3 linked regions of the Methylosarcina fibrata AML-C10 genome follow. The protein of the gene in region 2 interacts with the protein of the main gene of each other region in a pairwise test. Links are inferred from orthologs where the notes say so. Each region holds a gene or a part of one and is shown on either strand. Other genes may lie near its edges.

The links. The genes of interacting proteins can lie anywhere in the genome.
Region 1: the proteins of rplL (region 2) and trhO interact in binary tests that used the Escherichia coli proteins (3 or more experiments, as listed by UniProt). The link is inferred for Methylosarcina fibrata AML-C10 from one-to-one orthologs.
Region 3: the proteins of rplL (region 2) and dnaE interact in binary tests that used the Escherichia coli proteins (3 or more experiments, as listed by UniProt). The link is inferred for Methylosarcina fibrata AML-C10 from one-to-one orthologs.

The regions. Positions count from the first base shown.
Region 1 is NZ_KB889965.1:3,735,867-3,740,291, reverse strand. Bases 1-2,794 are described here. They hold trhO (oxygen-dependent tRNA uridine(34) hydroxylase TrhO), read left to right. Parts: upstream 1-798; coding sequence 799-1,791; downstream 1,792-2,794. Other genes in these bases: cmoB (tRNA 5-methoxyuridine(34)/uridine 5-oxyacetic acid(34) synthase CmoB), read right to left, coding at 2,488-2,794; A3OW_RS0117430 (peroxiredoxin family protein), read left to right, coding at 1,824-2,483; bfr (bacterioferritin), read left to right, coding at 93-557; A3OW_RS27325 ((2Fe-2S)-binding protein), read left to right, coding at 1-73. Outside these bases: more of cmoB, read right to left, coding at 2,795-3,459; A3OW_RS0117420 (response regulator), read right to left, coding at 3,571-4,215. UniProt on the Escherichia coli protein: Catalyzes oxygen-dependent 5-hydroxyuridine (ho5U) modification at position 34 in tRNAs, the first step in 5-carboxymethoxyuridine (cmo5U) biosynthesis.
Region 2 is NZ_KB889965.1:4,356,947-4,359,653, reverse strand. It holds rplL (50S ribosomal protein L7/L12), read right to left. Parts: upstream 1,688-2,707; coding sequence 1,313-1,687; downstream 1-1,312. Other genes in the region: rplA (50S ribosomal protein L1), read right to left, coding at 2,421-2,707; rplJ (50S ribosomal protein L10), read right to left, coding at 1,733-2,227; rpoB (DNA-directed RNA polymerase subunit beta), read right to left, coding at 1-1,169. UniProt on the Escherichia coli protein: The binding site for several of the GTPase factors involved in protein synthesis (IF-2, EF-Tu, EF-G and RF3). Is thus essential for accurate translation.
Region 3 is NZ_KB889965.1:2,683,958-2,689,623, forward strand. Bases 1,632-5,666 are described here. They hold dnaE (DNA polymerase III subunit alpha), read right to left. Parts: upstream 5,315-5,666; coding sequence 1,832-5,314; downstream 1,632-1,831. Other genes in these bases: A3OW_RS0112665 (PilZ domain-containing protein), read left to right, coding at 1,632-1,732; A3OW_RS0112675 (inorganic pyrophosphatase), read right to left, coding at 5,367-5,666. In the rest of the region: A3OW_RS0112655 (FKBP-type peptidyl-prolyl cis-trans isomerase), read right to left, coding at 157-636; A3OW_RS0112660 (hypothetical protein), read left to right, coding at 719-967; more of A3OW_RS0112665, read left to right, coding at 1,100-1,631. UniProt on the Escherichia coli protein: DNA polymerase III is a complex, multichain enzyme responsible for most of the replicative synthesis in bacteria. This DNA polymerase also exhibits 3' to 5' exonuclease activity. The alpha chain is the DNA polymerase catalytic subunit.

The sequences.
Region 1 (4,425 bases), 620 kb from region 2 along the record:
GCTTGACGGTGCGAGGCAACAGCAGTCTATAATGCAACAGTCATCCCTCCACCCGATCCTTACTGCTTGCTAGACATCTTTTTGAGGCCGCTATGAAAGGCGATAAGAAAGTCATTGAGTTTCTGAACAAGGTACTGACCAACGAACTGACCGCGATAAACCAGTATTTTTTACATGCGCGCATGTATAAGAATTGGGGCTTCCACAAACTCAACGACAGGGTCTATCACGAATCCATTGACGAGATGAAGCACGCCGATTCGTTGATAGAACGCATTCTCTTCCTCGAAGGACTGCCCAACCTGCAGAATCTCGACAAGTTGAGAATCGGCGAACATCCCAAAGAAATGCTCGAATGCGATTTAAAGCTGGTTCAGGCGGCGATAGTTCTGCTCAAAAAAGCGATAGCCCATTGCGAAACCGTGCAGGATTATTTTTCCAGAGAAATTTTCAACCACATTCTCAAAAGTGAAGAAGAACACGTCGACTGGCTGGAAACCCAACTGGAAATCATCGAGTCGATCGGCCTGCCTAATTATTTGCAATCCCAGTTGTAATTGTAAGGCTCTGCGGCTTGGACCGGCTTAATCGGTCCAGTGGCCGGCCCTGTTGCGACGAAAATCCGGAACCGGGCCTTGCAGGTCTTTTTTAATACGGCGCCGAACAAGGCGCAGCAATTCCCGCCGCAATGCAAATCCTGTCGACTGACTATTAGTTTAAGTAGCGGTCTACCGGCATCCGAGTATAATATCCTTAATTTTGTTCCGATTGTATTTCGGCCCCACTGAAGAACACGCCATGTCTCGGATTATCGTTTGTGCTCTGTACAAATTCGTCAGGCTGAATAATTTTCAGGCTTTGCGCCAGCCTTTGTTACAGGTCATGGAAGAAAACGGAATCCGGGGGACGCTGCTGTTGGCTCATGAAGGCATCAACGGCACCGTGGCCGGTTCCCGCTCCGGCATCGACGCTCTGCTGTCCTGGCTCAGAAGTGAGCCCAGCCTGGCCGATATCGACTGTAAAGAATCCTATACCGATGCAGTGCCTTTCAATCGAGCCAAAGTCAAGCTGAAAAAAGAGATCGTCACGATGGGCATCGAAGGAGTGGATCCTACTCGGGCCGTCGGCACCTACGTCAGTCCGGAAGACTGGAATGCGTTGATCGAGAACCCCGAAGTGCTGCTGATCGATACCCGCAACGACTATGAGTTTGAGGTAGGCACTTTCAAAAACGCCGTCAATCCGAAAACCGAAAGTTTTCGCGAATTTCCCCGCTATGTGAAAGAACATCTCGACCCTTCCCGGCATAAAAAAGTGGCGATGTTTTGCACCGGCGGAATTCGCTGTGAAAAATCCACGGCATTTCTTAAAGAGCAGGGTTTTGAGGAAGTGTATCATCTCAAAGGCGGCATTTTGAATTACCTGGAAAAGGTGCCTGAACAGAAAACGTTATGGCAGGGCGAGTGCTTCGTCTTTGACGAGCGGGTGACCGTGAATCATCGATTGCAGAAAGGCCGTTACGATCTGTGCAATGGCTGCCGCATGCCCATTACCGAAGCGGATAAAGCCCATGAAAAATACCGGCAGGGCGTAAGTTGCCCTCATTGTTACGACAGGACTAGCGAAGAGCAGAAACGCCGTTTTCTGGAGCGGGAAAAACAAACCCGCTTGGCCAGGGAGCGGGGCGAACCGCATAGGGGATCGGCTGCGGCGAAGGCGCTCGCCTTGAAACGGAAAGCCAAATTGCAGCGCCGGTCCTCTTCTCTAAAAAGAGAGCTCGAAAAAGCATAAACATCATTTTTTCCGGATAATTCATCAAGCAAATGAAAGCGCAACTTGGTAAAAAAGCTCCCTTATTGGCGGTGTCCGAATGGGTTCAAGGCGGACCGGTCAATTTCGATCAATTGACGGGCAAAGTCGTTCTGGTTGAGGTTTTTCAGGTCAACTGCCCCGGATGTTTTTTATATTCTCTGCCGTTGGCTATCGATCTGTACCGCAAATATGCAGAACGGGGCCTGGTGGTATTGGGCGTGGCCACGGCCTTTGAAGATTTCGACAAAAATACGCTGGACAATTTGCACCGATTGGCCGAGAAAGGCGAGGTTATCGGCGAAACATTAAACATGCTGAACCGGCACGGTAAATTAAAGGAAGGGCATCTGTCTTACCGGATTCCTTTTCCGTTGGCGATGGATAAATTAAAAAAACGCGAGCAAGCGGTGACCGAGGCGGAAATCATGGATTTCATCCGGGAACAGATTCCCAACTTCGAGCATCATCCCGCCGATTATCAGCGCCAGATTCGGGAGCAGGTGCAGCGTTATTTTCAATCCCTGGAGTATCGCGCCGAAACGTTCGAATCGTACAATTTGAAAGGCACCCCGTCGCATATTCTGGTGGATCAGCAGGGTGTGCTCGTCGAATGCACATTCGGCGCCGATCCGGACCTGGAAGCCCGGATAGTCAATTTGTTGCAGTACTGACGGATCAGCCGCAGTCGGCCAATACGATCGCCCGGGTCGGCGCCGGCAGCCCTTCCCGAGTCAGATCGGGATTTTCCGGATCGAGGAAAGACGCCAGCGAATGAAACGTCATCCATTCGGTCGTGCGTTGTTCCTGAGTGCTGGTTCGAGTGATGTCGACCACGCGGCTATTGACGAAGCCGCAGCGTTTCAGCCAACCGATCAAGGTGTCGCAACTGGGCAGGAACCAGACGTTGCGCATGTTGGCATAGCGGTCTTCCGGAACCAGCACCCGGCCCGGGCCGCCGTCGATAATCAAGGTTTCCAGCACCAGTTGGCCGCCCGGCTTCAGCAACTGCTTCAATTCGAGCAGGTGATCGATGGGCGAGCGCCGATGGTAAAGCACGCCCATCGAAAATACGGCGTCGAACGCTTTCAGGTTGTTCGGCAACTGTTCGATGCCCAGCGGCAACACGTACACGGGCGCTTCGCCGTGCAATCGTCTGATCATTTGAAACTGCATGACGTTCAGCAGCAAAGGATCGATGCCGATCACCGTTTTCGCTCCGGCGCCGAGCATGCGCCAGCAGTGATAGCCGTTACCGCAGCCGACGTCCAGAACCAGCTTGTGTTTCAGCGGGGCAATGTGATTTTTCAGGCGGTCCCACTTCCAATCGGAACGCCATTCGCAGTCGAGGTGAATGCCGAACAGGTTATAAGGTCCTTTGCGCCAGGGATGCAGCGCCATTAAACGGGTTTTGAGCCGTTCTTTTTCCGCTTCGGACAAATCCTCCGGCCGGCCTATCCGGACTGCATCGGTATCCAGGGCGTTTTGCGAGGCCGCCGAGGCGGGCACGCTGTCGATTTGATTTAGCCAATAGCTCAAGTTGCCGTGAGTAGACGGGTCGAAAGCTTTGGCCAACTGTTCGGGCAGCATCGCTGCCCAGGCCCCGGCTTTGGCTTCGAACAGGGCGTCGTACAGGGGTTGATAATTCATCGTTTCAGCGCGATGGTTTTCATCGCAGGGATCCGGCAAAAAATAAACAAAAAAGGCAGCTTCCCAAATGGAAAATGAATCTGTCGGAACGGATTATCGGGAAAAGTATGCTTAAATCAATGTATTGTCGATATGGCCGAATTTGACTGCCAGCCGGGTCAGTTCCACGTCGTTTTTGACGTGCAGCTTCTCGTAGAGACGGTAACGATAGGTATTCACCGTTTTATCGCTCAATACCAGAATTTTTGCCATTTCCTGAATGGTCTTTCCTTGCAGGATCAAGGTCACCACTTCGGCTTCCCGATGAGACAGCTTGGCAAACGGAGATTCCTGATTTCCGGGAAGCGACTGAAAAGCAAGATTTTCGGCGACGTCCGAGCACAGATAGCGTTTGCCTTCCATAACCCGGTGAATGCCCTGGATCATTTCGTCGACCGGCGAACTTTTGGAAATAAAACCCATTACGCCCAGTTTTAACAACTGCTGAGGAATGGGGCCGTCGTTTTTTACGGAAAGAGCAATAATCTTTATGTCGGGATTGTATCGCAATATTCTGCGGCTGGCTTCCACGCCTCCGATTCCCGGCATGTTAACATCCATCATGACGACGTCCGGAGACAGTTTGACTACCGCCTGCGTCGCTTCTTCCCCCGATTTGGCGACTCCGACGACTTTGATGTCTTCCGCCGAATTCAGCAAAGCCTCAATGCCGGTACGGACAAGCTCGTGATCATCTACAAGCAGCACACTAATCATCTTTCATCATTGCGGTCGGCTAAAGAAACGGCTTCAAAAACGGAATGTAAATGATCGCGATGAGAGCAAGGGTCATTCATATCGGTGCATCTAATTAAGCAGTAAGTAAACCAAGCTTGAAGATAGGTTATCTTAAAATGGGCAAAAGAAATAGAATAATTATACCTCTCTAGCATTATTTGTCTTCGTCTATTGATGGCAATTGTCAAA
Region 2 (2,707 bases):
AGATTTTCCGCCGATTCTTTGGTAGGCGGCTCGCCCGGACGCATCATCCGGTAAATCTCAACCAAGGCTTCCAGAGTATTCGTCGTCACGTCCAGTTTCATCGCATTGGACATATACGGACCTTTGTCCAGATCATTGACGAACAAAGTGTCAATGTCGGTGATGCCATTTTCGATGCAACGGTCGAGAGTGGTCGAGGTCACCTCGTCGTTGACGTTCGCAATCAATTCCCCTGTGGATGGATCGATAATATTGTTCGCGAGTATCTTGCCGATCAGATAGTCCCTCGGCACGTCCACTTCCGACAAGCCGGCCTTGATCATTTCCCGGATGTGTTTGCTGGTGATGCGCCGGCCTTCCTGAACCAGTACCTTGCCTTCGTGCTTGATGTCGAACGCCGCTATTTCGCCGCGCATTCTTTCGGGAATGATTTGAAACAGACACTGATCGGCGGTAACGGTAAAGTGATTTTTTTCGAAGAAAATATTGATGATTTCTTCGTTATCCATGCCCAAGGCGCGCAACAGGATCGTTGCCGGAATTTTCCGCCGCCGGTCGATCCGGACGTAAACGCAATCTTTGTGGTCGAATTCAAAGTCCAGCCAGGAGCCGCGATAAGGAATAACGCGGGCATTAAACAACAGTTTTCCCGACGAATGGGTCTTTCCTTTGTCGTGGTCGAAAAAAACGCCGGGCGAACGGTGCAACTGAGAAACGATGACCCGCTCGGTTCCGTTAATTACGAAAGTTCCGTTTTCCGTCATCAGCGGCAGTTCGCCCATGTAGACTTCCTGCTCGCGAATGTCCTTGACCACTTTTGCAGTAGCCGGCGCATCCTTATCGTAGATAACCAGACGGACCAATACTCTTAAAGGCGCGGCATAGGTAGCGCCGCGTTGCTGACACTCTCTTACATCGAATACGGGTTCTCCCAACCGGTATCTTACATATTCCAATACTGCATAGCCGGAATGGCTTTCAATTGGAAAAACACTGGAAAATGCGGCATGCAATCCTATGTCCGCCCGCTTTTCGGGAAAAACCCCGTCTTGCAAAAAACTGGCGTAGGAATTTATCTGCGTTGCCAAAAGATACGGGACGTCAAGTACTTCCTTACTTTTCCCAAAGTTGTTACGAATACGCTTTTTTTCTGTAAAAGAGTAGGACATATGGATTCCAAACCTTTTCGTCATTGAGAATTTTCTACTGTGCAGGTTTTGCAAACAGTAAAAGGCCGGTGACAAAATCGCCACCAGCCATATTTGAATTAGGGTGATTCGCCATCACCCCTTACATACTAAGGCGCTGCTGTTTATTTGATTTCAACCGTAGCGCCGGCTTCCAGCAATTGCTTTTTGAAATCTTCGGCTTCTGCCTTGGATATGCCTTCCTTCAATGTAGTAGGAACGCCTTCTACGGCATCCTTTGCTTCTTTCAATCCCAGACCGGTCATTCCGCGTACCGCCTTGATCACCGCGACCTTGTTTTCGCCGAAGCCAGTCAGTATCAGGTCGAACTCGGTTTGCTCTTCGACCGCTGCCGCAGCGGCGCCGGCTGCCGGAGCGGCGACGGCCACCGCAGCCGCGGACACGCCGAATTTTTCTTCCATCGCGGAAATCAAATCAACGATTTCCATAACGGTCATGTTGGATACCGCTTCCAATATATCTTCTTTTGTTACTGCCATCTTGTTTTCCTCTAAATAGTGGTATTAATCGGGTTTTAGCCAAGCCTATGCCGCTTCTTTCAGGTCCTTGATCGCTGCCAAGGTCCGAGCGAGCTTCTCTACCGGCGCTTTCATCACCGACATCAGCAAGCCGATGCCCTGATCGCGCGTCGGCAAACTTGCCAGCCGATTCAGCTCAGACGGCCCGTAGGATTGCCCTCCGATAGCCACAATCTTGGTAATCAGCTTATCATGCGTTTTGGCAAAATTACTGATCAAGCGCGCTGCCGAACCCGGATCTTCCATTGAAAATGCCAGCAACAAAGGCCCAACCAGGCCATTCTGCATGCATTCAAATTCCGTTCCGGAAACGGCCCGCCTTGCCAGTGTATTTTTTACTACTCGCAGATAAACGCCTGTTTCTCTCGCAGTTTTTCGAAGTTCGGTCAGCTCCGTAACAGTCAACCCGCGATATTCCGCAGCAACGGCGGAATGAGCTTTAGCGGCGAATTCAGCGACCTCTTCGACGACGGCTTTCTTGCCATCCAAATTTAGTGCCACAGCTTACCTCCGGTATTTTTCTGAAAAAATTTCAGAATGATAAAACGCATCCAGGTGGATGCACCTTACGGTCCCTTTCCCCAGATTTTAGGTTCCAGCTTCCGTCTGCGCAGGACAGATTAAGTTTTGCAACGCCTGCGGTCTTTGACGGTTGCCGTTAATACCGGCAACCCAAAGCCTTATAAATAATTGGTTATCCCGCCAAACTGCTGTGATCCAGCCACAAGCCGGGACCCATGGTTGACGACAATGTGACTTTTTTGATGTAAACACCCTTTGAAGAAGCGGGTTTTGCCTTTCTCAAATCCGACAACAACGCTTCCAGATTGCCCTGAATGGCGTCAGCGTCGAAGGTGAGCTTTCCCAAAGTACAATGAATAATGCCCGCCTTGTCGGTACGATAACGCACCTGGCCGGACTTGGCGTTTCTGACTGCGGTGGCAACATCCGGAGTCACCGTACCCACTTTAGGGTTCGGCA
Region 3 (5,666 bases), 1.7 Mb from region 2 along the record:
GCTTGTCATTGTCGGGCAGCGAAGCCCGCCCTCTATCCGCACAAAAGAAACAAGACAACGACGGCGGAACCGCTATTCCGCCACTGAAAACGAAAACAGACTGCGGGCTTCCGGATCACGGGGACATGAGCGGAGCCCGCATTTTATTACGGTAATTTAATTAATCTTGATTAATTCAACATCGAAAATCAATGTTTCATTAGGACCGATCGGCCCGGCGCCGTGAGCGCCATAGGCCAGTTCGGATGGAATGAAAAAACGAAATTGGTCACCTTCCTTCATCAACTGAACGCCTTCGGTCCAGCCTTTGATGACCTGATTCAACGGAAAGGTGGCGGGTACGCCGCGGCCGTAGGAACTGTCAAATTCCTTGCCGTCGATCGTAGTGCCTTTGTAATGTACGGTCACGTTGTCGGTTGCCGTAGGAGACGTCTTGCCGTTTCCTTTCTTGATGACTTCGTATTGTAAGCCGCTGGCGGTAGTGATGACGTTTGCTTTTTGGGCATTTTGCGCCAGAAAGGCTTTGCCCTGAGCTTTGCTTTCTTCCGGCGTAGTCGCGTTCGCCAGCGACCAGATGGTTAATCCAATTAGAACTGCGGAGACAAATGAACTGATTTGGATATGAATTTTTCTCACGGTTTCTCCTCGCGTCGATTTTAAAATTAGGGTGTATCAAAAAATCCTGTTTTATCCGGCCTACATTATGACATGTAATAAATTGGAAATTAAAGCCTTGATTCCGGATAACGCCCTATTAAAGACCGATTTCTGCCGTTTGAATTGTGCGAAAAAACTGAAAAAAATCAGCCGCCGCAGCCAATGGACAGCCTTTCACAAAATAGAAGACGAGCGGGGTCATCAAAGAAGTCGTCTTTGCCTTTCTCTTTGTTATTTTCCTCGAGCCTGCGCCAATCTCCGCTTTGCCGATGAAACCGGAGAGCGGTTACTCACCGCAGAAAATTTATGAAACAGTCAATTTCTTGCTGGTCACTTAATTCCATAGCCATAACCTGAATTCGCCAGCTATAATTTTTACAATTAAAAAGTATTATATCCGCCAGTAATAACCGATAAGAAAACGAAAGGCGAGGAGAGTCGGATGAACTCAAAAATACAGCGATCGCATCGTAAAAACCTGGAATTGCACGGTTTGATTTATTTCGGCGGACAGGAACAAAACATCATCGTCAAAAATCTGTCGATCACCGGATTACTGGCCGAATTACGGAATAATCCGGAGAGCCCTGCAACAACGATCGATGCCATATTCGACGTCCTGAAAGGCTCCACTTTAGTGGACCTGTTCCTTCCCGAAATGAACCTGACGGGAGAAGCCGAAATCATCCGGGTGGACATGCTAAAAGACAGCCTTCTGATTGCCATGGAATTCAAGACGCTGTCCTTTGAAAACGATCATTCTCTTTATTCGAGAAAAGAATACAGAAAAAGAATGCAGGGCTCGGGAAGGATTTTACTGAACGGACAATACCACGAATTCAATATGGTCAACGTGTCGTTTCTCGGTTTGATGATTCAATTGAACAAAAGAATAGACGTCGAAGAAAATACGATCACGGTATTCAGTTTCAAACCGCTCGAATTGAGCGGCGACGTCCGGATCATCTGGCTTGAGCATCTGCCGAACGACGAAACGCTGATGGGTTTACAGTTTCTCGACATCGAAAGTACCGTCATCAAGGGCCTACCCCGCTTTACCAGGCAAACGCTTTAGCTTTATCCGGCAGTCCGCCGAGACCCGCCCCGCATTTCGTGCCCGGCCGCTTGATTGCCTTTCTCGATCAGGCATTTTCCAAGCGCTGTTCCGGTGGTTTTACCGGTATTTAACATCCACCGCTTGCGTTCCAAGCAGGCGCTTTAACCGCAGAATCAGTTCATCGGTGGCTCGAACGCGCCACTCGTCGCCCAGCCGTACCAGCGCCTGAGCCTGTGCCGATCGGTAATCGATCAGAATGGGGCAGCCGCCGCCTTTGAACGGAATCAGTTCGGGAGTCAACTTGCGGACGATGGAATCGCCGTTGTCGGCGGCGTTCCAGGTCAATTGCAGACCTCTCGCGAAGGCGTCCCGGGCCTCTTCGATACTGTAAAGCTTCTCCGCGGTGAGCCGCAGGGATCCGGTAAAATCGTCCACCGTCAGCGAACCTTCGCTCACCAAAAGCGTATCGCGCGACAGCAAATTCCGGTATTTTTCGTAGACGTCGCTATAGACCGCCAGTTCGAGCCGGCCCGACCGGTCGTCGATGACGGCAAAGCCCATGGTTTTGCCGCTCTTGCTTTGCCGCGTGCGGATATCGATGACCAGCCCGGCCACGCGCGCTTCCATCTTTCCTTTCGAACGCTCCACCTCGCCCTGAAGCGCGGCGATCTTGCCGTGAGTAAACTGTTTGATTTCCTGCTCGTACTGATCGATCGGATGCCCGGTCAAAAACAGGCCGAGCGTCAATTTTTCCGCGGCCAGACGTTCATTGTCCGACCAGGGCGCCACGGCATTGGCATAAGCTTTCTCGTCCGCCTCGCCGGCGCTGGATACCGCCAGCCCGAACAAATCGTTTTGCCCGGTTTGCACCACCTTTTCATGCTGTTCGGCCACTTTTAACGCGGTCGCCAGCTCGGCCAGATGGGCGGCCCGGTTGGCATCGAATTGATCAAAGGCTCCGGCCCGGCACAGCGCTTCCAGCACCCTTCGGTTGACCTTGCGCAGATCGACCCGCTTGCACAGGTCGTACAGGCCGGAAAAAGGGCCGTTTTTTTCCCGTTCCTCGAGCATGTCCTCGATCGCGGCCTGGCCCACGCCCTTGATCGCGCCGAGGCCGTAAACGATGCGGTGGTTCCGGTCGACGGTGAACCGGTAGTCGGACACGTTGACGTCGGGCGGACAGATCGCCAGCTTCATCTGCCGGCATTCTTCGATCAACACCACGACCTTGTCGGTATTGTCCATGTCCGAGGACAAGACGGCGGCCATGAACGCGGCGGGATAATGCGCCTTCAGCCAGGCGGTCTGATAAGCGACCAGCGCGTAGGCGGCCGAGTGCGATTTATTGAAACCGTAGCCGGCGAATTTTTCCATCAGATCGAAAATATAAGTGGCAATGCCTTCGTCGATCCCGTTGGCGACCGCGCCTTGCGTGAAGATCTCCCGCTGCTTGGCCATTTCTTCCGGCTTTTTCTTGCCCATCGCGCGCCGGAGCATGTCGGCTCCGCCGAGCGTATACTGCGCCATTTCCCGGGCGATCTGCATCACCTGCTCCTGATAGAGAATAACGCCGTTGGTCGGTTTCAGAATAGGGATCAGCAGCGGATGGGCGTATTCGGCCTTGGCGCCGTGCTTGACGTTGATGTAGTCGTCGACCATGCCCGATTCCAAAGGTCCCGGACGAAACAGCGCCACCAGCGCGATGATGTCGTCGAAGCAGTCAGGCTTGAGTTTTTTGATCAACTCTTTCATGCCGCGCGATTCCAGCTGAAAAACCGCCGTCGTCTGGGCGTTTTTCAACAGTTCGTAAGAGGCGGGGTCGTCCCGCGGAATCGTGCTGATATCGATCGGCGGTTTGCCTTCTTCCCGGTTTTTTTGATTGATCGTCTGCAGCGCCCAGTCGATGATCGTCAACGTGCGCAGACCCAGAAAGTCGAACTTGACCAGGCCGACGGCCTCGACATCGTCCTTGTCGAACTGGGTCACCAGATTGCCCCCGCCCTGCTCGCAATACAGCGGCGTAAAGTCGGTCAATTTGGTCGGAGAAATAACGACTCCGCCGGCGTGCTTGCCCGCGTTCCGGGCCATACCTTCGAGCGAACGGGCCATGTCGATCAGGCTTTTGACTTCCTCTTCGGTATCGTAGAGCTGCTTCAGCTCGGGGCTGTCCTTGAGCGCCTTTTCCAGGGTCATGCCGATCTCGAACGGAATCAGCTTGGCCAGCCGGTCAACGAAGCCGTAGGAAAAGCCCAGTACCCGGCCGACATCCCGGATGACCGCCTTGGCCGCCATCGAGCCGTAGGTGATGATCTGAGCGACATGATCGCGGCCGTAATGCTCGGCCACATAATCGATCACCTCGTCGCGCCGATCCATGCAGAAATCGACGTCGAAGTCCGGCATCGATATCCGCTCCGGATTCAAAAAGCGCTCGAACAACAGGTCGAATTCGATCGGATCGAGGTCGGTGATTTTAAGCGCGTACGCCACCAGAGACCCCGCGCCCGAGCCGCGTCCGGGGCCGACCGGGATCTGATGGTTCTTGGCCCACTGAATGAAGTCGGCAACGATCATGAAATAGCCGGGAAAACCCATCTGGGTAATCACTTGCAATTCGGTCTCCAGGCGCTCGTCATAAACGCGCCGGTTCTCCTCGTCGCTGCTTTTGCCGCAAGGCGGATGATGCTGCAGGCGCTCTTCCAGCCCTTTTCTGGAAGCCTCGGCCATGACCTCGCCCAAGGTCATTCCGGCAGGCACCGGATAGTCCGGCAGAAAATTCTTGCCGAGGGTCAGCTCCAGATTGCAGCGCGCGGCAATCTCGACCGAGTTTTCCAGAGCCTCCGGAATATCGGCGAACAACGCCGCCATTTCCTCGCTGCTGCGCAGATACTGCTGATCGGTATAATCCTTCGGCCGGCGGGTGTCGTCCAGCACCCGGCCCTGATTGATGCAGACCCGGACCTCGTGCGCGGCAAAATCGTCCTGCTTGAGAAAGCGCACGTCGTTGGTGGCGACGACCGGCAGATCCGCGGCCAGAGCCAGATCGAGCGCGGCGGCGATGTAATGCTCTTCTCCGGGCTTGCCGACCCGCTGCAGCTCCAGATAGAAACTATCCGGGAACAGCGCGCGCCATTGCTCGGCCAGACGCATCGCGGCGTCCTTGTTCTCGGCCAAAAGAGCTCTGCCGATGTCGCCGTGCATCGCGCCCGACAAGGCAATCAAGCCGTCGCGATTGGCAACCAGCCAGTCGTGTTTGAGCATCGGCACGCCCTGATGCTGGCCTTCCTGGTAGGCTTTCGAGATCAATTCGGTCAGCGTGACATAACCTCGTCGGTTTTTGGCCAGCAAGGTCAGACGAGTGGGATTGGCGGGCTCCTCCGGATTGAAAATCAATACGTCCGAGCCGGCGATCGGCTTGATGCCTTGCGCCATCGCCGCGCGGTAAAATTTGACCAGAGCAAACAGATTGACGTGATCGGTGATCGCCGCCGCAGGCATCGCCAGTTCGGCCAGCCGTTTCATCAGCGGCTTGATTTTAACGATGCCGTCGACCAGCGAAAATTCGGTATGGAGCCTCAGATGAACGAATTTCGGCTGCATAAGCTTTACGAACTGCTGAAAGGAGGAAAAGAACGGCCGCTCTTCGGCACCATCATAAATCCGACAAGCCGTTAAAAAGGCTCATGTAATCCTGCATCGAACGGATGATGACCTCATGCGCTTCGGCCCGCCCATACACATCGGTTATTTCGCAGGTGGGTTTCTCGCCAGGCAGATTTTTATAGGTCAAAAAATAGTGCATCAGCCGATTGATGTAGGAAGTCGGACAGTCCGACACGTCGGTCCATTGCCGGTAAAACTCGTCCCCTTTCATTACCGCAATAATCTTGTCGTCGGCTTCGCCGTTGTCGAGCAGCCGGAAGCCGCCCACCGGAATCGCCTGCAGGATGAT